DNA from 3 places in the Sulfitobacter profundi genome. Region 1 is predicted to be linked to each of the others. Evidence: riboswitches for the same ligand, from Rfam matches in the RefSeq annotation. Region 1 holds a riboswitch; each other region holds the start of a gene.

Region 1 (7,956 bases):
GCACGGGCAGCGGCACCGACGGCGTCCATGCCGCTGGCGCAGAGGCGGTTGATCGTGGCGCCCGGCACGTCGACGGGCAGACCGGCCAGCAGGGCGGCCATGCGCGCGACGTTGCGGTTGTCTTCGCCCGCTTGGTTGGCGCAACCCATGATGACATCATCGACGCGCGCCCAATCCACCGAAGGATTCCGCTCCATCAGCGCCTTCAACGGGGTCGCGGCCAGATCGTCGGCGCGAACCGAAGAGAGTGCGCCGCCGTAACGGCCAATGGGGGTGCGCTGCGCGTCGCAGATGAATGCCTGCATGGGGGTGCTCCTGTTGTTGCCCCACAATTTACACATCAGGGCGATTCGTTTCAATCAAAATGTTACTGAATAGAATTGCGGAGTTAATTTCGGTAACACGTTACAGCGCTGTCGCCAAAGCTTTGCCAAAGAGTCACGCATCTGTCGGCGCTCTGTCACGCGGCGGGGGTTCTGTGCGGCCATCGCCACCCTCAGAGGAAGCCAAAGATGACCAAATTGATCCGCCCGACCCGTCGCGCTGTGCTGGCGGGCTCCACCGCCTTTGCCGCAAGCCTTGCCATGCCCAGCCTCAGCCGTGCCGCCTCGCGCCCGGTGTTTACCCATGGGGTGCAATCGGGTGATGTCGACACGCAATCCGGCATGATCTGGACCCGCACCGACCGCCCGGCACGGGTGCAGGTTGAAATCTCTACAACCGAAAGCTTCGCCAACGCCCGGCAGCTTGCACCGATGAACGCGCTGCCGAACCACGATCTGGCCGTGAAACGTCTGGTCGAAGGGCTGCCGTCGGATCAGGATATCTTTTACCGCTTCACCGCTGCCGACCTGAGCGACATCAACGCCACTTCAGAGCCGATCATCGGCCAGTTCCGCACCGCGCCCACCGCGCGCCGCGACGTGCGCTTTGCCTGGTCGGGCGATACCGCCGGTCAGGGCTGGGGCATCGACGATGAGGGCATGCGCACCTATGCGACCATGGCCAAACACCGCCCCGATTTCTTCCTGCATTCCGGTGACACCATCTATGCCGATGGCCCGCTTGAGGATGAGGTGCAGCTTGAGGATGGCACGCTGTGGAAAAACACCACGATCATCGATGAGAAACGCAAAGTGGCCGAGACGCTGGACGAATATCGCGGCCAGTGGAAATACAACCTGATGGACGATCATGTGCGCGAGATGAACGCCCATGTGCCGACCTTCATGCAGTGGGACGACCATGAAGTCGTGAACAATTGGTCCTCTTCGCGCAGCCTGATGGAAGACGACCGCTATAGCGAAAAGTCGATCCACGTCCTCGCCGCCCGCGCCTCGCAGGCCTTTCACGAGATGACCCCGCTGCGTATCACCCCCGCCGAGCCGGGCCGGGTTTACCGCAAGATCAACTACGGTCCGATGCTGGATGTCTTCTTCCTTGACCTGCGCAGCTACCGGGGGCCGAACAGCGAGAACATGCAGACCGAGATGTCGCAGGCCACAGAGATCCTCGGGGCCGAGCAGATGGCATGGCTCAAGCGGGAACTGACCAATTCGTCGGCCACATGGAAGGTCATCGCCTGCGACATGCCCATCGGACTGGTCGTCGGCGGCGGGGCCGAAGCGGTAGCCAATGGCGACAACGGTGCCGCCAAGGGGCGCGAGCAAGAGATCGCGGGGCTGCTGCGTTTCATCAAGACCGCGCAGGTCGACAACGTCGTCTGGTTCACGGCAGATGTGCATTACACCGCCGCGCATTACTACAACCCCGACAAGGCGCAGTTTCAGGATTTCGACCCGTTTTGGGAGTTTGTCTCGGGCCCGCTGCACGCAGGCACGTTTGGCCCGAACGAATTGGACGGCACCTTTGGCCCCGAGTTGAAATACGTCAAAGCGCCGGAGGAGGGTCAGGTGAACCTGCCGCCTTCTGCTGGTCTGCAATTCTTTGGCTTGGTCGATATCGACGCCAAGACCCAGCAGATGAAAGTGCGCCTGATGGACCGTGCCGACACCGAGATCTACTCGGTGACGCTCGACCCCAAGGGGGCCGCGATCTAAAGACCCGTTTGAGCGGTCGGATTGAGAGGATCGCCCAGAAGCGGGCGATCCTTTTCGTTTCAGTAGTCGACGCCGCGCTGTGCTTTGATGCCTGCTTTGAACGGGTGTTTGACCTCTGACATCTCGGTCACCAGATCGGCATAGTCGCAAAGCTCGGGCCGGGCGTCGCGGCCTGTCAGCACGACCGCTGTGCGCTTGTCGCGGGCATCAAGCCCGGCGATGACGTCTTCGATCTTGAGGTATTCATAGCGGATGGCGATGTTGATCTCATCCATCACCACGAGGTCATAGTCCCCGCTCGCCATCATCTCGCGCGCCTTGCCAAATGCGGCCTCGGCGGCGGCGATGTCGCGGTTGCGATCTTGGGTGTCCCAGGTGAAACCTTCGCCCATCGTGTGCCATGTCACCTCATCGAGTTGTTCAAAGAACAGCCGTTCGCCGGTCTTCCATTTGCCCTTAATGAACTGCACCACACCGACGCGCTGTTTCCAGCCAAGCGCGCGTACGACGACCCCGAAAGCAGAGGAGGATTTGCCCTTGCCCGGCCCGGTATGGACCAGCACAAGACCCTTGTCAGGGTCTTGCAGCTCGGCCACCTTGGCGCGCTGTTCGGCCTGACGCTGCTGCATCTTTTCCTTGTGGTCTTGCGGATCCGCGTCGCTCATCGGTCATCTCCTCTATCCGGTTTCGGGGCACCATAGGGAGAGGGCGAGCCGGGCGAAAGCCCGCAATGAATCACGCCTTGGGATCGGTGACAGACCGCGCTTTGCCGCGCTCCATCCCCAACTGCCGCTCGCGCCAGATCACCAGCGCGCCCGCGCTGATCACCAGCGCCGCGCCTGCCAGCATCATCATCGTCGGCAGTTCGGCAAAGAAGACGTAGCCCAGCAAGATGGCAAAGAGCATCGAGGTATAGTCGTATGGCGCCAGCATCGAAGCCGAGCCAAAGCGATAAGCCGAGGTGATAAGAATCTGCGCCACTCCGCCGATTAACCCTGCCAACACCAGCAAGCCAAAGGTTTGCAGATCAGGCATGACCCAGCCGAAGGGCAGGGTGAAAAGCGCCAAGACCGATGCAGTGACGGAAAAGTAAAAGACGATCGCCGCCGTGTCTTCGTTCTGCACCAATTGCCGGATGTGGATCTGCACAAGGCTGCGCACCATCGTCGCCATCAGGATCAACAGCGCACCAATCGTGGCTGTCTGTTCCATCGTACCGATGCTGCTGAAACGCGGCCAGAGGATGATCATCACCCCGACCAGCCCGATCGCCACGGCAGTCACGCGGATCAGACGGATCTGTTCGCCCAGCAACACGGCGGCAAGGATCACAGTGAAAATCGGTGTGGCAAAGCCGATGGCGGTGACCTCGGGCAGGGGCAGCAGGCCAAGGCCGGTAAAGGTCAGCCCCATTGCCGTGGTGCCGAAAAGCCCGCGCCAGACATGGCCCATCGGGTTTTTCGTCTTCAGCCCGCTTTTCAGTTTGCCGCGTTGCGCCAGCCAGATCAGGATCACCGGAATGGCAAAGAAGGAGCGGAAGAAGACCGACTCGCCCGCGGGCACATCGTCGGCCAGCGATTTGATGATCGCAGACATGCAGGTAAAGAGCAGGATCGCCGTGATCTTCAGCCCGACGCCAAGGGCGGGGCGGGCGGAGAAATCATCGACTTTCATGCTCTGGTCCTCATGCTTCGGGGCCGATCCGTCCGCGGTTAGTGCCGATCTGACCGCGGTGCAGCAGCAGGTGATCCAGCAGCACGCAGGCCATCATCGCCTCGCCCACCGGCACCGCGCGGATACCAACACAGGGATCATGGCGGCCTTTGGTGATGATCTCGGTCTCTTCGCCTTGTTTGGTGATGGTGCGCCGCGTGGTCAGGATACTTGAGGTCGGCTTCACCGCGAAACGCACGACCACATCCTGCCCGGTGCTGATCCCGCCCAAGATGCCGCCCGCATGGTTGGAGGAATATTCCGGCCCCTCTGGCCCCATGGTGATCTCGTCCGCGTTCAGCTCTCCGGTCAGCATCGCGGCTGACATGCCTTCGCCGATTTCCACGCCTTTGACGGCATTGATGCTCATCATCGCGGCGGCCAGATCGGTGTCGAGCTTGCCATAGACCGGCGCGCCGAGCCCCGCAGGCACGCCGCGCGCGGTGACTTCGATGATCGCACCCACGCTGCTGCCGGACTTGCGCAGCCCGTCGAGATACGCGGCCCAGTCGTCCGCCGCCTTGGCATCGGGCACCCAAAACGGGTTCTGCTCGATCTGGTCCCAATCGAACGCATCCCGGTCGATCTTATGCGGACCCATCTGCACCATATAGCCGGTGATCTGCAGGTTCGGGGCCAGCGCCTTGATCGCCTCGCGCGCCAGACCGCCCGCCGCCACCCGCGCCGCCGTTTCGCGCGCCGAGGAACGCCCACCCCCGCGATAGTCGCGGATGCCGTATTTCTGGAAATAGGTGATGTCGGCATGACCGGGGCGGAACTTGTCCTTGATATCGCCGTAGTCTTTGGAGCGCTGATCGGTGTTTTCGATCATCAACTGGATCGGCGTGCCTGTCGTGACGCCCTCAAAGGTGCCCGACAGAATCCGCACCTCATCCGCCTCACGCCGCTGCGTGGTGTATTTGTTCTGGCCCGGTTTGCGCTTGTCCAACCACTGCTGGATCATGCCCTCGTCAATCGGCACGCCGGGGGGCAGCCATCAATCGTGGCGCCAAGGGCGGGACCGTGGCTTTCGCCCCATGTGGTGACCCGGTAAAGATGGCCAAAGCTGTTGATCGACATGGGCGGACCTCCTGTTGTCAAACCCTTAGCCGGGGCAGCGCCCTGCCTCAAGGGGATTTGCCTTGCCAATTGTGTGGGGGGCATCTACCCCTGACGCTACCTCGGGGGCCTTTGGGCTGAGATGTACGTGTTGTGCGGACCCGTTGAACCTGAACCGGTTAACACCGGCGGAGGGAAGGTCCGGACAGACATCCACCTTTTACCTTTCGCCGCAAAAGGAGGATGCAATGAAGTATCTTACACTTGCTGCGGGCGTCTTGGGCGCATCGGCTGCATGGGCCGAAACGCCTGAATTGACGGTCTATACCTACGACAGTTTCGTCACCGAATGGGGCCCCGGCCCGGCCATCGAAGAGGGGTTCGAGGCCGAATGCGGCTGCGACCTGAAATTCGTTGGCATGGGCGATGGCGCGGCACTGCTGGCGCGGCTCAAGCTTGAGGGCGCGCGCTCTGACGCGGATATCGTACTGGGGCTCGACACCAGCCTTGTCGCGGCGGCGAAGGAGACTGAGCTGTTCGCGCCGAGCGGGTTGCAGGCTGACTATGATCTGCCGATCACTTGGGAAGATGACGTCTTCGTCCCCTATGACTGGGGCTACTTCGCTTTTGTCCATGGCACGGACCTCTCCGCGCCCACCGATTTCAAAGCGCTGGCCGAGAGCGATTTGAAGATCGTCATCCAAGACCCGCGCTCCTCAACCCCCGGTCTGGGTCTGCTGATGTGGGTCAAAACGGCCTATGGCGATGAGGCGCCCGAGGTTTGGGCGGGGCTGGCCGACAATGTCGTGACCGTGACTAAAGGGTGGTCCGAAGCCTACGGTTTGTTCCTCGAAGGCGAGGCCGATATGGTGCTCAGCTACACCACCTCGCCTGCCTATCACCTGATCGCAGAGGAGGATGACAGCAAGACAGCGGCGCTGTTTGACGAAGGCCACTACATGCAGATCGAAGTGGCGGGGAAGCTCGCGGGGTCGGATCAGCCGGAGCTGGCCGATCAGTTCCTGCAATACCTCGTCTCTGACGCCGCGCAATCGGTGCTGCCGACGACCAACTGGATGTACCCCGCCGTGACGCCCGAAGGCGGTCTGCCCGAAGGGTTTGACGGGATGATCCAGCCCGGCAAGGCGCTGTTGGTGCCGAACGGCGAAGTCCCCGCGCTCCGTAAAGAGGCTTTGGACGAATGGCTGACCGCGCTGTCGCGTTAAGCGGCAAGACGGGGCTTTTCGCCGCCGCACTGGTCGCGGGCCTGATCCTTGCTGCGTTGGTTGCCGTTTTCATGGCAGCCGATGTGGCGGCGGGGCTGGGGGCGGCGGATTGGGCGGCGGTGCGTTTTACCGTCACGCAGGCGGTGTGGTCGGCGGTGCTGTCTGTGCTGCTGGCGGTGCTGGTCGCGCGGGCCTTGGCGCGGCGGCGGTTTTGGGGGCGTGGGGCGTTGATTACATTGCTCGGCGCGCCGTTTATTCTGCCGGTGATCGTGGCGGTGCTGGGGTTGCTCACGGTTTTTGGGCGGTCTGGTGTGCTGAACCAGTTTGGCGCGGCTCTGGGCCTGCCACCGGTGTCGATCTACGGGCTGCACGGCGTGGTTCTGGCCCATGTTTTCTTTAACCTTCCGCTGGCAACACGGCTTTTGCTGCAAGGCTGGCAGAGCATACCGTCCGAGCGGTTTCGACTGGCCGGGCAGCTGCAGATGACGCCCCGTGCACTGTTTCTGGCGCTGGAATGGCCGATGCTGCGGCAGGTTCTGCCCGGCGTGGCGGCGCTGATCTTCGTGATTTGTCTGACCAGTTTTGCCGTGGCCCTGACACTGGGTGGCGGGCCACGCGCGACGACGATCGAGCTGGCGATCTATCAGGCGTTTCGGTTTGATTTTGACCTTGGGCGGGCGGCGCTTTTGTCGGTGGTGCAGCTTGTGCTCGCGGGTGCTGCGGCGGTTGCGGCGCTTTGGCTGATCCCGCCGATCAGCTTGGGCGGTGGGCTGGACCGCCCCCTGCGCCGCTGGGATGCGCTGGGCGGGGGGCAGCGAGCGTTGGATATCGTCGTTATCACGTTGGCGGCGCTGTTTCTGCTGCTGCCACTGGGGGCTGTGGTGCTGCGTGGTTTGGCGGGGGTAGGGCAGTTGCCACCCTCGGTTTGGCAGGCCACGTTGAATAGCAGTCTGGTTGCGGGCCTCAGCGTGATAGTACTCGCCGCACTGGCCTTGCCGATGGCAGGCTGGATCGCCACCCGGCGGCGCGGCGGGGTGGAGGCGATTGGCCTGATGGGGCTTGCGGCCTCTCCGCTGATGATCGGCACGGGCTGGTTCATTCTGATCAACCCGGTGCTCGAACCGGCGCGGCTGAGCCTCCCCGTTACGGCCCTCGTGAACGCGCTGATGGCGCTGCCTTTCGTGCTGCGCATTCTGGTGCCGCGGCTGCGTGAGACGTTGCAGGATTATGGCCCGCTGACGCAGACCCTCGGCATGAATGGTTGGGCGCTTTGGCGTCTGTTGGTCTTGCCGCGCTTGCGTCCACAACTGGGCTTTGCCGCCGGGCTGACCGGGGCGCTGTCGGTGGGTGACCTCGGCGTGATCGCGCTGTTCGCCGATCAGGACCGTGCGACGCTGCCCTTACAAATGTACCGTCTGATGGGCGCTTACCGGATGGAGGCCGCAGCAGGTGCGGCGCTGTTGCTGCTGGTCTTGGCGCTGGCGGTGTTTTTCATCTGCGACAAATGGGGGCGCTGGCATGCTGACGCTTGAAAAGATGCGCATAGAGCGGGGCGAATTCAGCCTTGTCGCCGATATGACCCTCGCACCGGGGCGCAGCTATGCGGTGATCGGCCCCTCTGGGTCGGGCAAGTCGACGTTGCTGGCGGCGATCTGTGGGTTTGTGCCGGTGGCGGCGGGGCGGTTGTTGCGGGATGGCGCAGACATCACCGAACAGCATCCCGGCCAGCGCGGCATGACGATGCTGTTTCAGGATAATAACCTGTTTCCCCATCTCACCGTGCGGCAGAACGTCGGCCTTGGGCTGCGCCCTGACTTGCGGCTGAAGGCGGCGGATCAAGGGCGGATCGATGCCGCCCTCGCGCGGGTGGGGCTGAGCGATCACGCCGCCAAACGCCC
Region 2 (7,956 bases), 1.5 Mb from region 1:
CAACTGGCGGCGCGTCACCTATAAAACCATGCGCCACACCGGGCCGGAACGCATCGCGCCGGAATGGTGGTGCGACCGCCCCGGCACCCGGCTGCGCGATTACTACAAAGTCGAGGTCCAGGGCGGCCAGCGTTTCTGGCTCTACCGCGAGGGGGTGATCTATGACGGTCGCGGGGCCGAGCCGCGCTGGTTTTTGCATGGGCTCTTTGCCTGATGCCCGAGCAGGAAGGACATAAGCGCCGCACCTTGGGCGAAGACGGTTTTGCCGACCCGCCGCGGGCGGCCTATGTCGAGTTCGGACTGGCCAGTTGCTTTTCCTTCCTGCGCGCCGCCTCGGACGCCGTGGACCTGATCGAGATGGCCTATCACCACGGCTATGACAGCCTCGGCATCGCCGATCACAACACGCTGGCGGGCGTGGTGCGGCTGCATGTGGAGGCGGAAAAGGCCCATATCCGCCCCCTGATCGGCGCGCGTCTGGCGCTGCTTTGTGGGACCGAACTGCTGGCCTATCCGCAAGACCGCGCCGCTTATGCGCGGCTTTCGACGCTGCTGTCGGCGGGCAAGATGCAATCTATAGACGGCGAATGGCAGCAAAAGGGTGAGACCCATCTGACGCTGGAGATGCTGAGCCAACACGCCGAAGGGCTGCATCTGATCGTCATGCCGCCCGAGAACCTTGACGTCTTTGCCGCTGGCCTGCCGCGTCTGGTGAAAGCACTGCCGGGGATGCGGCATGTGGGCGCAAGCTTCCTTTATCGTGGCGATGACCGGGCGCGGATCAACCGCTTGGACGCACTGGCCCGCGCCCATGGGCTGAGGATTTTGGCCACCAACGATGTGCTCTACCACGCGCGCCACCGGCGGCCCTTGCAGGATGTGATGGTGGCGATCCGCGAGGGCGTGATCGTGCCCAAGGCGGGCTATCTCTTGGCCGCCAATGCCGAACGGCACCTGAAATCGCCCGAGGCGATGCTGCGCCTCTTCGCCGACTGGCCCCATGCCATCGCCGAGACGCGGCGTCTGGCGGACAGGATCACCTTTCGCCTCACCGATCTGGCCTACGAATACCCACATGAGATCGTCCCCGAAGGCCGCAGCCCGATGGAGGAACTCGCCCGCCTCACATGGGAGGGCGCGGCGCGGCGCTACCCGCAAGGCGTGCCCGAGGGGTAGAAAAGACCATCGAAAAGGAATTCGCGCTCATCGGGTCGAAAAAGATCGCCCGCTATTTCCTGACCATCTACGACATCGTGCGCTTTGCCCGCGAGGAAGCTGAGCCGCCGATCCTCTGCCAAGGGCGCGGCTCGGCGGCCAATTCGGCGGTCTGTTTCTGCCTCGGCATCACCTCGGTCGACCCGGCGGTGCATAACCTGCTGTTCGAGCGGTTCCTTTCCGAGGAACGCGATGAGCCGCCCGACATCGACGTCGATTTCGAGCATGAGCGGCGCGAAGAGGTCATCCAATACATGTACGGCAAATATGGCCGCCACCGCGCCGGGCTCTGCGCCACGGTGATCCACTACCGCCCACGCTCGGCCATTCGCGAGGTCGGCAAGGCGATGGGGCTGTCGGAAGACGTGACCTCAAAACTCGCGGGCACGATCTGGGGCAGTTTCGAGGGCCAGATGGACGATGACCGCGCCCGCGAGGCGGGGTTGGACCTGTCAGATCCCTATCTGCGCATGGTGCTGAAACTGGCCTCCCAGATGATCGGCATGCCGCGCCACCTGAGCCAGCACGTCGGCGGTTTCATCCTGACCGAACGCCCCCTGACCGAGATCGTCCCCATCGGCAACGGCGCCATGCCCGAGCGCAGTTTCATCGAATGGGACAAGGACGACATCGACGCGCTGCAAATCTTCAAGGTCGATATCCTCGCCCTTGGCATGCTCACCTGCATCGCCAAATGCTTTGATCTGATCGAGGCGCATTACGACCGCCCGCTGGAACTGGCCACGGTCCCGGTGGAGGATCACGAGGACGACGCCACAGGGCGACCCACCTACGACATGCTCTGCCGGGGCGACAGTCTGGGCGTCTTTCAGGTCGAAAGCCGCGCGCAGATGGCGATGCTGCCGAAGCTGCGCCCCCGCGTGTTCTATGATCTGGTGATCGAGGTCGCCATCGTCCGCCCCGGCCCGATCCAAGGCGACATGGTCCACCCCTACCTGCGCCGCCGCCAGGGGATGGAGAGCGTCGTCTACCCCGCCCCCGGCCCGGCCTATCCGCAGGACGAGTTGTTCAGCATCCTCAGCCGGACGCTGGGCGTGCCGATCTTTCAAGAACAGGCGATGAAGATATCCATCGACGCGGCACAGTTTTCCCCGACCGAGGCGAACGAGCTGCGCAAGGCCATGGCCACCTTCCGCTCGCGCGGGACGATTGAAAAGCTACAAGACAAGATGGTGGGCCGGATGACCAACCGCGGCTATGACCCGGTCTTTGCGCAGCGCTGTTTTGACCAGATCAAGGGGTTCGGCGAATATGGCTTCCCCGAGAGCCATGCGGCGAGTTTTGCCAAGCTGGTCTATGTGTCCTCATGGATGAAATGCCACTACCCGGCGGCCTTTGCCTGCGCGCTGCTGAACTCGCAGCCGATGGGGTTTTACGCCCCCGCCCAGATCGTGCGCGACGCCCGCGAGCATCAGGTCGAGGTGCGCGCGGTTGATGTGAATTACTCCGACTGGAACTGCACGCTGGAGCCCTGCGGCGACGGTTTTGCCCTGCGGCTGGGGCTGCGCATGGTGGACGGGTTGCAGGAAAAAGCCGCCGCGCGGATCATGGACCGGCGCGAGGCGCCTTTGCGGATGTCGAAGACCTCAAGTCTCGCGCCGGGCTCGATGCCAAGGCGATCCGTCAACTGGCCGCCGCCGACACGATGCGCAGCATGGGGATCGACCGGCGTCAGGCGCTCTGGCAGGCCCAAGGGCTGCGCGACGCGCCCGCCTTGCCGATCTTTGACCATGCGGAGGCCGCGGCTCAGGGGCCGGAGCCGGAGGTCACCTTGCCGGTGATGCCGAAGGCCGAACAGGTCGTGGCCGACTACCAAACGCTGCGCCTGTCGCTGAAGGCGCATCCGATGTCCTTTTACCGCTCCAGCCTCGCCGCGCAGGGGTTTGCTTCGGCCCGCGATTTGGCACGCATGGGGCATGGGCGACGGGTCAAGCTCGCCGGGCTGGTGCTGGTGCGGCAAAAGCCGGGCAGCGCCAAGGGGGTCTGTTTCATCACGCTGGAGGATGAATGCGGCGTGGCGAACCTCGTGATCTGGCCTAATATGTTCAAGCTTTACCGCCCCACGATCATGGCCGCGCGGCTGCTGGTGGTCGAAGGGCGCGTGCAGACCGACGGGCGGGTGATCCATGTGGTGGCCGACCGGCTTAAGGACCGCTCTGACAGGCTTGCTTCGCTGTCGGACGCACCGATGCCCGGCATCACCACGCGGGGTGATCACCCGACCCATCCGCTGCCCGGTCAGGTGGCGATGCATAGCCATCCGCGCGACGCGCGTGTGATCCCGAAGTCGCGGGATTTTCATTAACGAATCTTCATGTATTTGATGAAGTGTGACTCGCAAATAGTTGATACAGAACGACAACTCATAAATTAACCATCACCAGTTGACCCTGCCAGCCCGCCTCGCTAGCCTGCCCGCAATCCGTTGGGGTGCCGCAAGGCTGAGAGGTGAAAACCGACCCATCGAACCTGATCCGGGTCGTACCGGCGTAGGGAACGGAACCAAGCATCGGCCCCACGCGGCCCGTCGTTTATCCCGTATCCACACGCCCTTGGCCCATCTAACACATGGGGGCCAAATGGCTTTTCAAGCACTGACGATTGCGGGGTCCGACAGCGGCGGCGGGGCGGGGATTCAGGCCGATCTGAAGACCTTCAGCGCGCTTGGCGTCTATGGGGCCAGCGTGCTCACCGCCGTGACGGCGCAGAACACACGCGCGGTGACCGGGGTTGAGATGATCTCTCCCGCGATGATCCGGGCGCAGATGGCGGCGGTCTTTGACGATCTGGCGATCGGTGCGGTGAAAATCGGCATGTTGGGCGATCCTGAAACGATCACTGCCGTGGCCGAGGGGCTGGCGGGCTGCGCCGCGCCTGTGGTGCTCGACCCGGTGATGGTGGCAAAATCCGGCGATGCGCTGCTCTCTGCCGAGGCGGTGGCGACACTGCGCGACCGGATGCTGCCCTTGGCCCATGTACTAACGCCAAACCTGCCCGAGGCCGCACGGCTGCTGGACAGGCCGGAAGCCACCAATGAGGCCACCATGCTGGAACAGGGCCGCGCCCTGCTCTCTGCCGGTCCCGGCGCGGTGCTGATGAAGGGCGGGCATGGCAAGGGGAGACCTGCGTCGATCTGCTGATCACCGCGGCTGAAACCCTGCGCCTTTCCGCGCCCCGCCAGCACACCGCCAACACCCACGGCACCGGCTGCACCCTTTCCGCCGCCATCGCCGCGGGGCTGGCGCGGGGGCAAACGTTGCCGCAGGCCGTGCAGGCTGCGCATGCCTATCTGCAACGCGCCATTGCCGCGGCGGATGCGCTGAACATTGGGCATGGCCACGGCCCGGTGCATCATTTCCACGCGGTTTGGCCCCATGAGTGACGTCACCATCATCGGCGCAGGCGTTGCGGGGCTTTGGGCCGCGCGGGCCTGTCTGGCGCAGGGGCTGCGGCCCCGGTTGGTCGACCGCAAAGGCACGCCCGGGCCGCATGGCTGTTCATGGTGGGCGGGCGGGATGCTCGCCCCCTTCTGCGAAGGCGCGCTGAGCGAGCCTGCGGTGGTGACCAACGGGCGGCGTGCCGCGGCGCTCTGGTCTGAGATCACCGAGGTCACCCATAGGGGCACGCTGGTCCTCGCCCCGGAACGGGACCGCGCTGAAATCCAGCGGTTCGCCGACCGGACCGACGGCCACACCCCTTGCGACGCCGAGGCCATCGCGGCGGTCGAGCACGAGCTTACCGGGCGTCATCGGCGCGGGCTGTTCTTTGAGGAGGAAGCGCACCTGAACCCGCGCCAAGCCCTGCATGATCTTACCCAAACGCTCGCCGCCCATGGGGTGAAGGTCGAGCCCACGCCCCTCACCCCATCCAAGGTCGCAGGCCCGGTGATCGACTGCCGTGGCATGGCCGCCAGCGCCGACCTACCCGGCCTGCGGGCGGTGCGCGGCGAGATGATCTTGCTGCGCGCGCCTGAGATCACCCTCACCCGCCCGATCCGCCTGCTGCACCCGCGCCACCCGCTCTATGTGGTGCCGCGCGGGAACGGAATTTATATGCTGGGCGCGACCCAGATCGAAAGCGCCAGTCGCGCCCAAATGACCGCGCGCTCGGCGCTGGAACTGCTCTCGGCGGCCTATGCGCTCGACCCGCGCTTTGCCGAAGGCGAGATCATTGAGATGGGCGCCGACCTGCGCCCCGCCTTTGCCGACAACCTTCCCGGCATCGTGCAACGCGGCGCAGTGCTGCATCTTAACGGATTGTTTCGGCACGGGTTTCTCATGGCACCGGCCTTGGCAGAACAGGCCGCAGCCTTTCTTGCAACAGCGACAACAGGGGATTTATTCCGTGAAAATTGAAGTGAACGGCGAAGCGCGTGAGGTCACTGCCACGCGGCTTAACGCGGTCTTGGTGGAGCTTGGCTGGGGCGAAGCCAAGGTCGCCACCGCACTCAACGGCAATTTCGTCCCCGCAGGCGCGCGGGGCGCGACGACGCTGAGCGATGGCGACCAGCTCGAAGTGCTCAGCGCCATGCAGGGGCTAAGCGATGCGCGACTTTTACGGCATTTCGCTGCCCCTGCCGCTGATGCTGGGCACCGCGCGCTATCCCTCGCCCGCGGTGATGGAGGCCGCCTTTCGCCAAAGTGCCGCCCCGGTGGCAACCGTTTCCCTGCGCCGCGAACAGGGTGCGGGTCAGGCGTTTTGGGATATGGTGCGCGGGCTCGGCGTGCATCTGCTGCCCAACACTGCCGGTTGCCATTCGGCGCGGGAGGCGATCACCACGGCACAGATGGCGCGGGAGTATTTCGGGACCAATTGGATTAAGCTGGAAGTTATCGGCCATGCCGACACCCTGCAGCCTGACCCCTTCGGCTTGGTTGAGGCCGCCGAGGCGCTTTGCGCCGATGGGTTCGAGGTTTTTCCCTACACCACCGAGGATCAGGTGCTGGCCGGGCGGCTGGTCGATGCGGGTTGCCGGGTGCTGATGCCTTGGGGCGCGCCGATTGGGTCAGGGCTGGGGCTGAACAACCTGCACGGGCTGCGCAGCCTGCGGGCCGCATTTCCGGAGGTGGCCATGGTGATCGATGCGGGCCTTGGCCTGCCCAGCCATGCCGCACAGGCGCTTGAGATGGGGTTCGACGCGGTGCTCCTCAACACCGCCGTCGCCGAAGCCCGCAACCCCGCCGCCATGGCCGAGGCCTTTGCGCTGGCCTGCCGCGCGGGCGCGCTTGCCGCCGCCTCCGGCCCGATGGGCCAGCGCGATATGGCGATGCCCTCCACCCCCGTGATCGGAAAGGCTTGGCTATGACCCTGCCGCGTTTTTATCCCGTTTTTGACAGTGCTGCATGGGTTGCGCGGGCGGTGCCCTTGGGCGTCAAGCTGGTGCAGTTGCGCATCAAAGACGCGCCGCATGACCTGCTGCGGACCGAGATCACCACCGCGCTTGACCTTTGCCGCCAATACGGCGCGCAGTTGGTGGTGAATGACCATTGGGAACTGGCCATTGAACTGGGGGCCGACTGGCTGCATCTGGGTCAAGAGGATCTGGACACAGCCGACATCCCCGCGATCCGGCGCGCGGGAGTGAAACTGGGCCTCTCCACCCACGACCACGCCGAACTTGACCGCGCGCTGGCCCTCTCCCCCGATTACATCGCCCTTGGTCCGGTCTATCCGACCATTCTGAAAAAGATGAAATGGACCGAACAGGGCCTCGATCGGCTGACCGAATGGAAGGCGCGGATCGGTGACATCCCGCTTTGCGCTATTGGCGGCATGTCGGTCGCCCGTGCGCCGGGGGCCTTTGCCGCCGGGGCCGACACGGTGGCGGCGGTCACGGATATCACACTGAACGCCGACCCCGACGCGCGGATGCGCGAATGGCTCAAGGTGACGGCATGAGCCGCTACGCCCGCCAGACCATTCTGCCGCAGGTCGGTGCCGAGGGGCAGGAACGGCTTGCTGCCGCGCGTATGCTCGTTGTCGGTGCCGGGGCACTGGCGGTGCCGGTGCTGCAATACCTCGTCGGGGCCGGTGTGGGGCGCATCACGCTGGTCGATGGCGATGTGGTGGCCGAGAGTAACCTGCACCGCCAACCGCTCTACCAAATGGGCGATATCGGCAGGCCCAAGGTCACCGCCGCGGCAGAGGCGATGGCGGCGCTGAACCCGGAGGTGACGCTCACCCCGCGTGCCGAATGGCTTACCCCCGCCAACGCCCCCGGATTGCTGGCGGAGTGCGATATTGCCCTCGACTGCGCGGACACTTTCGCCGCCAGCCTGACGCTTTCGGATCTGTCTTTGGCGCAAGGCAAGCCGCTGATCTCGGCTTCGGCGCTTGGGATGTCGGGCTATGTTGGCGGCTTTTGTGGGCCTGCCCCCTCTCTCCGCGCGGTTTTCCCAGATTTGCCGCAGACGGCGGCCACCTGTGCCACGGCGGGCGTTTTGGGCCCCGTGGTGGGAGTAATCGGCGCGGCGCAAGCGCAGATGGCGCTGTCGGTGCTGCTGGGGCTGTCGCCTTCTCCGCTCGGGCAGCTGATGATCTGGGACGCCGCACAATGGCGGATGTCGGGCTTTCGCTTTGACAGCGCTCCCGAACCTGCGTCGCCCGTAAATTTCATCGCCGAGAGCCAGATCGCCCCGCGCGATATGGTTATCGACCTGCGCGCCGAAGCGCCCGCGCCCTTCTCAGCCCAAGCGCGCCATGTCCCCCCGAGGCGCTGCC
Region 3 (7,956 bases), on a different contig from region 1:
ATTGGCAAAGCTGGTCTTGCACTTTGTTCCTGAGGGTCGAGGTCTCGTATGCCGAAAGGGGAGCAAAACGGCATAACCGACGGCGGTGTCCGCCGTTGCCAAACCATTGAATGAAAAAGACTTTGCTCTGATGTTCTCGTATCGCGGGAGTACAGGTTGCGCAATTCGCAATACCGTGCAACACTTTTGCTGCTCAAGTTCAGAAACTTTGCGCTCTTAGGCTCCGCCCTTGAGGGCGTTTTTTTGGGGCGCTGCGGGTGAACGGGTCCGGGACGACCTCAAAGAATGAATCACGCTTCAAGTGCAATAAAGGCCCAGGCAAAGCCCGGGCCTAATGGAGGGACAGTCGTCAGCCCTCTTTCGAGGCGATGACGGCTGTAGGTCCACCGATAGGACCCACATCGCTTCGAAAAGGCAACCGAAAATTCAGGATGGGATCAGCGGTCTTCGGGCTCGTCCAGCGACTCCTCTTCGTCCGGCTCTTCGACGATTTCGTCTTCTTCAGGTTCTTCTACAGTCTGATCGTCGATGACTGCGTCAGATTTTCCGCGGCCCCCTTCGCCCCATCCATCTTCATCACCGTCAGGTGCCTCGCCTGCGCGGCCAACGTCCTGATCATTGCCAGGATTGCCAGTTGTTCCCTCAGCCCCGGGAGAACCTTCACCGCCGCCGTTGCCGCCACCATTTCCGCCACCGTTGCCGCCACCATTTCCCTGAGCATGAGCCACATCGCTACTCGACAAGACGAAGCCCGTCGCAAGGGGAACAGCAGTTAGGGCAGTCAATGTGGTCGTTAGAACGAAAGTTTTAAGCGATTTAACCATGATATTTTCTCCGATTTGTGTCCGATGATCCTTTAGTTACGTTTGTCGCGCAGAAGGTCCACGGAACCCCGAAAAAGATGCGAAAATCTGCTAAAATGACGCGATATCATGGGCGCTAATCCGCTGAGGATAATGGAATTTTATGGCCCAGAATGGGGCGCTAAATCGACCAACGCAAATTGACCATCCTCACTGATGATCGAGGTTCAGATATTTTGATCGGGTCGACAAAATATTGACATGAAATCACATTAGGAAAGGCTCTACCGCGCAACACAATCAGGGCTTGAATGATGCGAATTAAAAGAACTTTCCTCACCGGCCTGCTTGCCTTGCTACTTGCAGCTCCAACCTTGGGCTACGCGCAGGACATCCTAACTGTTACGACGCCGGATAGAACGGAGAGCTTCACGCTCGAAGAAATCCTCGCGATGCCGCAGACGACCGTTGTGACGAAAAATGACTACGTTGACGAAGCGACCACCTTTCAAGGACCGGCCCTGCGATCAGTTCTTGAAGGGATGGATGTTGCGCGAGGTGCGACCCTGAAAATGGTCGCGCTCAACGATTTCTCATCGAAAGTGCCAGCTGCGGACGCGTTTGAGTATGACGTCATTCTGGCGGTCTTATTGAACGGTGAGACAATGTCAGTTCGTGACAAGGGACCGATTTGGGTTATCTACCCGATGGACGGCAATCCGGAACTTCATGACGAGATCTACAATGATAGGTTGGTATGGCAGCTCAAGAGCATCTCCGTCGACTAATTCCTTACAGGAAATTTATCCGCGGCCTGCTCCTGCTATTGTTTATCGGCGCAGTGATTTTTGGGATTATCGTGCTTTCCAAGCTGGACGACGGAGTCCAGAATATTCAAACTGCTGAGCAGAGTGACCCTCTGTGGGTTGCCTCGCAATTGCAGTTTGAATTGCTACGACTCGAGAATGCCCTCGGCGAGTATGCTCTCGGGTATAAGTCAGCGGTCGATGTGGCCATGCGATTTGACATCGCCTGGAGCCGGATTAATATCCTTCAGAAGGGAGAGCTTCCGAAGCTTATCGCAACCTTCCAAATCAATGCCGACGTGGTGCCGGAGCTTGAGGCAACCTTCAAGCGTCTGGAGCCTGCGATCAAAGATCTCAACACCGATCGTCTTACTGGCGAAGAACGCAGCGAAAGAGCGGAAAGTATTCTCCTTGCACTGGAAGGCTTTGATCTCTCTATCCGGGAATTTTTACTAACCGTCGCGCAAGAAAAATCCGAAGCCATGGCGGAGTTTAGGGCGGCTCTCCTCACTCTGTCTCATACCGTGGCCTATCTCAGCGCCACCATTCTGGGGCTTCTGGGGATCTTCATTCTTTTACTCATGCTGGAGTTAAGAACCGCCGAGCATGCTGAACAAGAGATGCGCCATCTTGCTGAGGAAGCTTCATCCGCTGCCCGCATGAAAATGAATTTCATGAGCATCGTCAGTCACGAGCTAAGGACGCCTCTGACCTCCATCATCGGTGGCCTGGCTTTATTGAAAAGCCGAGTTGCAGATACGATGAAGGATGAAGCCGCGCTCAAGCTACTTGATGTCGCATCTCGCAATGGAGATCGGCTCTTGGCGCTGGTCAATGACATTTTGGACGCGCAGGCTTTGACAGAGGGTAAAGTGAAAGTGGAACGCAAACCTGTCGATCTCAATACAGTCGTGTCTTCAGCTGTCGAAGGGTGCCAAGCTTACGGTGACAAACACAACGTCAGCTATCGCGTGAACACACCGGACGAGGAGATGAAAGCTCTGACGGACAGCGCCCGCGTCAGTCAGATTCTGGCCAATCTGATTTCAAACGCTACAAAGTTTACGTCTTCAGGCGATGTCGTGGAAATAAACCTGAAAAAAATTGACCAGAAGGTGCGGATAGAGGTCACCGACCATGGCATAGGAATACCGATAGACCGACAAAATGCGATCTTTACCCCCTTTCACCAGGTCAATCCGGGCACCACGGGCACCACTCAGAGCAGCGGCCTGGGTTTGAGCATCACAAAGCAGTTGATTGATTTGCTGGGCGGAAAGATCGAGTTCAAGTCGGTTGAAGGAAAGGGCTCAACCTTTTGGATTGAGTTCGATCTCCTACCCGAAAACTCCTAAACCCAAGCAAAAGCATGATCTGAAGGCGTCACTTCGCCTTACCTCGCGCCTCCCGGTGAGCGTGGGAAGCTGCGGTTCGCTTGTGCCGCCTCGGCTTCCTGGTCCTCGACTGATTCGGCTATATCCTCTTCGCACAGACCGGCGGCCAGCTGCTGTACTACCTCGTCAGTCGTCTTTACGAGCGCACGTCCATCATCGTGACGAACCTCGACTTCGCTGAGTGGCCATCGGTCTTCGGAGACGCCAAGATGACGAAAGCGCTACTCGATCGCCATAAAGCCCCAATCTCTGCATCGAAACGGCCTACGCCCAGATCAATGGACCAGTAACCTCGGGCCCGTTAACGTGACAACACCCTGGCAATTCGTGTAAGTTTTCCCCGATCGCGCGGCGGGGCGAGCACACGAGTTCCGCGCCGCGTGACAAGCGTAATCTGTGACCGTGAATCCGCCGCCCTTGTCCCAAGCTTGATAACCTGCTGTTCAACCGCTGCGCTTTCGCACCAAGGCGCCAACATACCGCCCGCAAAGCGCGCAAGGCTGCGCGACCCCCGATTGTCGCCGAGCTCAAAAACCGCACGTCTGCTCCATGTCGCGCCAGCTCAATGGCAGAGACCAGCCCGGCAAGACTGCCCCGCGGTTATTATCACTCGTCAGACACATCAACCGGCATGTATAGGTTGCCGCCGTTGCGGAACTTTTGAGCCATTGCCTCCATCCCATCTTTGTGCGCTTCGGCCCGGATGTCATGGCTGATCCGCATGGAGCAGAATTTCGGCCCGCACATCGAACAGAAATGTGCCACCTTATGCGCCTCTTTCGGCAGCGTTTGATCATGAAAGTCACGCGCGGTTTCCGGGTCCAGCGAAAGGTTGAATTGATCCTCCCAACGGAACTCAAACCGGGCGCGGGACAAGGCATCGTCGCGCCGTTGTGCACCGGGCAGCCCTTTGGCCAAATCGGCAGCGTGAGCGGCGATTTTGTAGGTGACAACGCCAATTTTGACATCGTCACGGTCTGGCAGGCCAAGATGCTCTTTTGGGGTCACGTAACACAGCATTGCACATCCGAACCAACCAATCATCGCAGCGCCGATACCAGAGGTGATATGATCATACCCCGGCGCAATATCGGTCGTTAGTGGTCCAAGTGTGTAGAACGGCGCCTCGTGGCAGCACTCAAGCTGCTTGTCCATGTTTTCCTTGATCTTGTGCATGGCCACGTGGCCCGGCCCTTCAATCATCACCTGACAATCCTTGGCCCAAGCGACCTTCGTCAACTCGCCCAATGTTTCGAGCTCAGCAAATTGCGCTTCGTCATTGGCGTCTGCAACCGACCCCGGGCGCAGGCCATCGCCAAGACTGAACGATACATCATAGGCGCGGCAGATATCGCAAATCTCGTCGAAATTCTCGTACAGAAAGCTTTCCTTGTGGTGATGCAGGCACCATTTTGCCATGATAGCCCCCCGCGCGACACAATCCCCGTCACTCGGTTCACCGTCATTGGCACCATATGCAAACGCACGCCCGCATGAATGGTGAAGTAATCCACCCCCTGTTCGGCCTGTTCAATCAATGTGTCGCGGAAGACCTCCCATGTGAGATCCTCGGCAATTCCGTTAACCTTTTCCAGCGCTTGATAAATTGGCACGGTCCCAATGGGCACAGGGCTGTTCCGGATAATCCATTCGCGCGTGTTATGGATGTTGCGACCGGTCGAAAGGTCCATGACCGTATCGGCCCCCAGCGGATTGCCCAGACAAGCTTGTCCACTTCTTCTTCCATCGAAGATGTGACGGCAGACGTGCCCATATTGGCATTGATCTTCACTAGAAAATTGCGACCGATAATCATCGGTTCAATCTCTGGGTGGTTGATATTGGCGGGAATAATCGCCCGGCCGGCGGCGATTTCACCTCGCACAAACTCGGGCGTTACATAGTCTGGAATGTTTGCGCCAAAGTCATTGCCATCGCGCGGCGCAGATACCGCTTCACGCAACTGGTTTTCGCGAATGGCCACAAACTCCATTTCGGGCGTGACAATACCTGCCCGGGCATAGGCCAGTTGCGTTACCGCCTTGCCCTCTTTTGCACGATAGGGTTGCTGTTGCACCGGAAATTCAGGTGTCAAGCGATCACCCTGCACAAAGCCATTATCAGCGTCCTGCGTGTTCCGCCCCTGATAGGATTCGACGTCGCCGCGTCTGATGATCCAGTTTCGGCGCAAAACGGGCAAGCCATGTCTGATGTCGGTCAGATGGTTTGAATCGGTATATGGACCAGAACTGTCATAGACTGGCAGCGGCGGTTCACCTGCGGTCGGGTGAACCGAAATCTCGCGCAGGGGCACACGAATTTCGGGATATAGACTGCCTTTCACATAGATTTTGCGCGATGCAGGCAATTCACCTGTTGTGACTTTAGGATTCGGAATATTCATGGCGTGCTCCTCAAGTTGATAACTCAAAAAGACACAGACGATTTTTGGCTTGGAAACGGGCGCATGCCCCTGTCTGGCCACGCACCCAGTTCGGGAGGGGCGACCAATGCTTCCTACGCCAGTATCAACTGGGTCAGGTTCAAAGGGTCGCGACACTACAGCCTTGCTGTCAGTCGCCTCTCAGTCCCTCAGTTGGGACTCCCCTGCGTAAGATGTACGTATCTAATAGATTTCAGAAGAGCAAGGGCAGCCGATAAGGTACCGTCAGTGGCGAAGCCATTGCTGAAGGCATTTGATTGGCCGATATCCGCTCCGATCTTTGGTACTTTTACGGATGGTTGGCGTCGTGGGGCGCCTCTGACGGGCGGCCGAAGTGTGTTGTCACGTTAACTCGCCGAGTTTGCAAGCTCTCGCTTTCGGAAAGGCAAATGGCTGTTCTCTGCGCGGTTATTCAGCCCCTTGATCAACGTTCGGCATGCCACCTTGAAATGTCGGCGAGTTAACGTGACAATAGTTCCGGGATCTGGTGGATCGAATTGACGATGAATGAGGTGTCCTTAGATTTTGTAGATACTTACTTGGCAATTTGGGAACCGAGTAGAAGCGCGGATTCAGCCGCACAATCGGTTTAGGACGAGTTCAAGCGGAACTATGTAGCGCAGGTTTTTCATCCTAGCGACGGTCAGCTAGATGGCCGAGCGGCTCGGGTCGCGCCCTTTACGGTACCGGGATCGGCGATGATCGAAGCTAAAATAAAAGGCGGGCTCGAAAGCCCGCCTTCTGCGTTACTTGATGTGAAGTCTTATTCCCAGCCAACCGTGTCAAAGATTTTCTGCGCGGTGCCGATGTTCTCGGCCACGTCCGACAGGTTCACCTCGTCGGCTTTGAACTCACCCAACTGCTTTACGCTATCAGCCAGTTCAACGCCTTCCACCGTCGGGAACTCATCGTTACCGGCCGAGAAATAGACCTGCGCCTGATCAGAGGCGAGATACTCAAGGAACTTCACAGCATTCTCACGGTTCGGCGCGTTCTTGGCCACGCCGCCGCCGGAGAGGTTCATATGCGCGCCGTTGCCTTCTTGGTCCGGCCAGATCAGGCCGATCTTGTCGATATCGGCACTCACGCCGTCCACATCGGTGCGGATCGCGCGGGCGAAATAGTAGCTGTTGGATACCGCGATGTCGCATTCACCCGAGACGATGCCGCGCAGCTGGTCGGTGTCACCGCCCTGCGGTGCGCGCGCCATGTTGTCGACCACGCCCTGTGCCCATTCGGTCGCGGCTTCTTCACCCTCGTGCGTCACGATGGCAGCCAACAGAGTCTGGTTGTAGGTGTTGGTCGAGGACCGGATGCAGACCTGACCTTTGTAGGCAGGATCGGCGAGGTCCATGTAAGTCGCGGGTGGGGTGTCCAGCGTCTCTTTGTTAAAGAAGATGATCCGCGCGCGCTGCGACAGGCCGAACCACTGGTTGTCGTCGTCTTGCAGATTGCCGGGAATGCGCTCTTCAAGCGTGTCGCTCTCCACCGCTTGCAGCAGGCCCATGTCTTTGGCGCGCTTGAGGCGGCTGGTGTCGACGGTCAGCAGCAAGTCGGCGGGGGAGTTGGCACCCTCGGCTTCCATACGGGCCAGCAGTTCGTCGGCCTTGCCTTCGATGCGGTTAATGGTGATGCCAGTTGCTTCGGTAAAGTCGGAGTAAAGGCGCTCATCGGTGTCATAGTGACGGGCGGAGTAGAGGTTCAACTCGCCATCGGCCAGCGCGGGTAGTGCCAGCGACATCAGCGCGGCGGCGGCAGTCGATGTTTTGCAGAAGGTCATATCAGGGTCCTGTTCCAGTTTGGAGTAACTTGACTGAAACAGTAAGAAACAGATTTTAGACGCCCCTGCAACCAATTCCGATAAAATCGGTCAGAAGGTCCGGCACCATTTCCCGACGCAGACCATCAGCCATTGAGCGCACCGAGAGGCCGGGCTATGAGGGCGGAACAAACATCTCGACTTGTCTGGCTGCGCAATAGGACATTCCGTGGCTGCCTAGAAGGTAGCTCCGGAAGAAGGTCGAGATGCTCTTCACGCATCTCAAGCGCACCCTCGGCCTCGGAAGGCTCTGATTACGTGGCCCATGCGGTGCAAATGACGAATTCCTGCTCGCCGCAACCGCCCAAAATCTCCGGAAATTGGTCAAGATCTTTCCTGCACCGCAGCAAACGCGAAAAGCCCTACAGGAAAGGCGCTCGCGCCGCACGTTGCAAGATTTGGCGCAGATGAGTGTCTTTCTCCCAAGGCCGGTGCAGGACGATCATTACGATGGCATTGATCTCCTGCCATTCTGCAAGCAGGGATCGAAGATCATCGATCCCTTCAGCCCCTGACGCTCCGATGGCAATGACCGCTGCCGAAACTCCGCCATAACCTCAGTCTCAAGAGGTGCGCGATTCGAAAACTTGAAGCCTGCCCAGCAAATTAGACGGGATGACGCCGTCTTTTGGCATAAGATGAATAGGCTGCGGCTTTTAGGCAGACGTCAGTGTTGTCACCAAAGCGTTTC

What was found. A riboswitch is a leader RNA that binds a small molecule or an ion and turns the genes downstream of it on or off. The one in region 1 is predicted to bind thiamine pyrophosphate.
Region 2: linked by a shared signal. The riboswitch ahead of thiD (bifunctional hydroxymethylpyrimidine kinase/phosphomethylpyrimidine kinase) and the one ahead of thiB (thiamine ABC transporter substrate binding subunit) in region 1 are both predicted to bind thiamine pyrophosphate.
Region 3: linked by a shared signal. The riboswitch ahead of thiC (phosphomethylpyrimidine synthase ThiC) and the one ahead of thiB (thiamine ABC transporter substrate binding subunit) in region 1 are both predicted to bind thiamine pyrophosphate.

The regions. Positions count from the first base shown of each region.
Region 1 covers NZ_JBHSWA010000001.1:1,631,259-1,639,214, forward strand. Annotated here, with positions in the region: gene pcaF (3-oxoadipyl-CoA thiolase) at 1-305, opposite strand, end outside; gene ACFQAU_RS08530 (alkaline phosphatase D family protein) at 513-2,060, shown strand; gene cobO (cob(I)yrinic acid a,c-diamide adenosyltransferase) at 2,120-2,725, opposite strand; gene ACFQAU_RS08540 (DMT family transporter) at 2,796-3,734, opposite strand; partial or broken gene aroC (chorismate synthase) at 3,745-4,937, opposite strand; TPP riboswitch at 4,946-5,046, shown strand; gene thiB (thiamine ABC transporter substrate binding subunit) at 5,081-6,058, shown strand; gene ACFQAU_RS08555 (thiamine/thiamine pyrophosphate ABC transporter permease ThiP) at 6,034-7,590, shown strand; gene ACFQAU_RS08560 (thiamine ABC transporter ATP-binding protein) at 7,577-7,956, shown strand, end outside.
Region 2 covers NZ_JBHSWA010000001.1:99,692-107,647, forward strand. Annotated here, with positions in the region: gene ACFQAU_RS00535 (DNA polymerase Y subunit UmuC family protein) at 1-214, shown strand, start outside; partial or broken gene ACFQAU_RS00540 (error-prone DNA polymerase) at 214-3,541, shown strand; TPP riboswitch at 3,653-3,749, shown strand; partial or broken gene thiD (bifunctional hydroxymethylpyrimidine kinase/phosphomethylpyrimidine kinase) at 3,816-4,618, shown strand; gene ACFQAU_RS00550 (FAD-dependent oxidoreductase) at 4,611-5,591, shown strand; partial or broken gene ACFQAU_RS00555 (sulfur carrier protein ThiS) at 5,644-5,712, shown strand; gene ACFQAU_RS00560 (thiazole synthase) at 5,780-6,541, shown strand; gene ACFQAU_RS00565 (thiamine phosphate synthase) at 6,538-7,134, shown strand; gene ACFQAU_RS00570 (HesA/MoeB/ThiF family protein) at 7,131-7,956, shown strand, end outside.
Region 3 covers NZ_JBHSWA010000005.1:14,519-22,474, forward strand. Annotated here, with positions in the region: gene ACFQAU_RS21255 (hypothetical protein) at 438-824, opposite strand; gene ACFQAU_RS21260 (putative pterin-binding protein) at 1,115-1,591, shown strand; gene ACFQAU_RS21265 (sensor histidine kinase) at 1,561-2,964, shown strand; partial or broken gene ACFQAU_RS21270 (ATP-binding protein) at 3,081-3,236, shown strand; partial or broken gene thiC (phosphomethylpyrimidine synthase ThiC) at 3,610-5,407, opposite strand; TPP riboswitch at 5,501-5,622, opposite strand; gene ACFQAU_RS21280 (Fe(3+) ABC transporter substrate-binding protein) at 6,210-7,226, opposite strand; partial or broken gene ACFQAU_RS21285 (transposase) at 7,457-7,612, shown strand.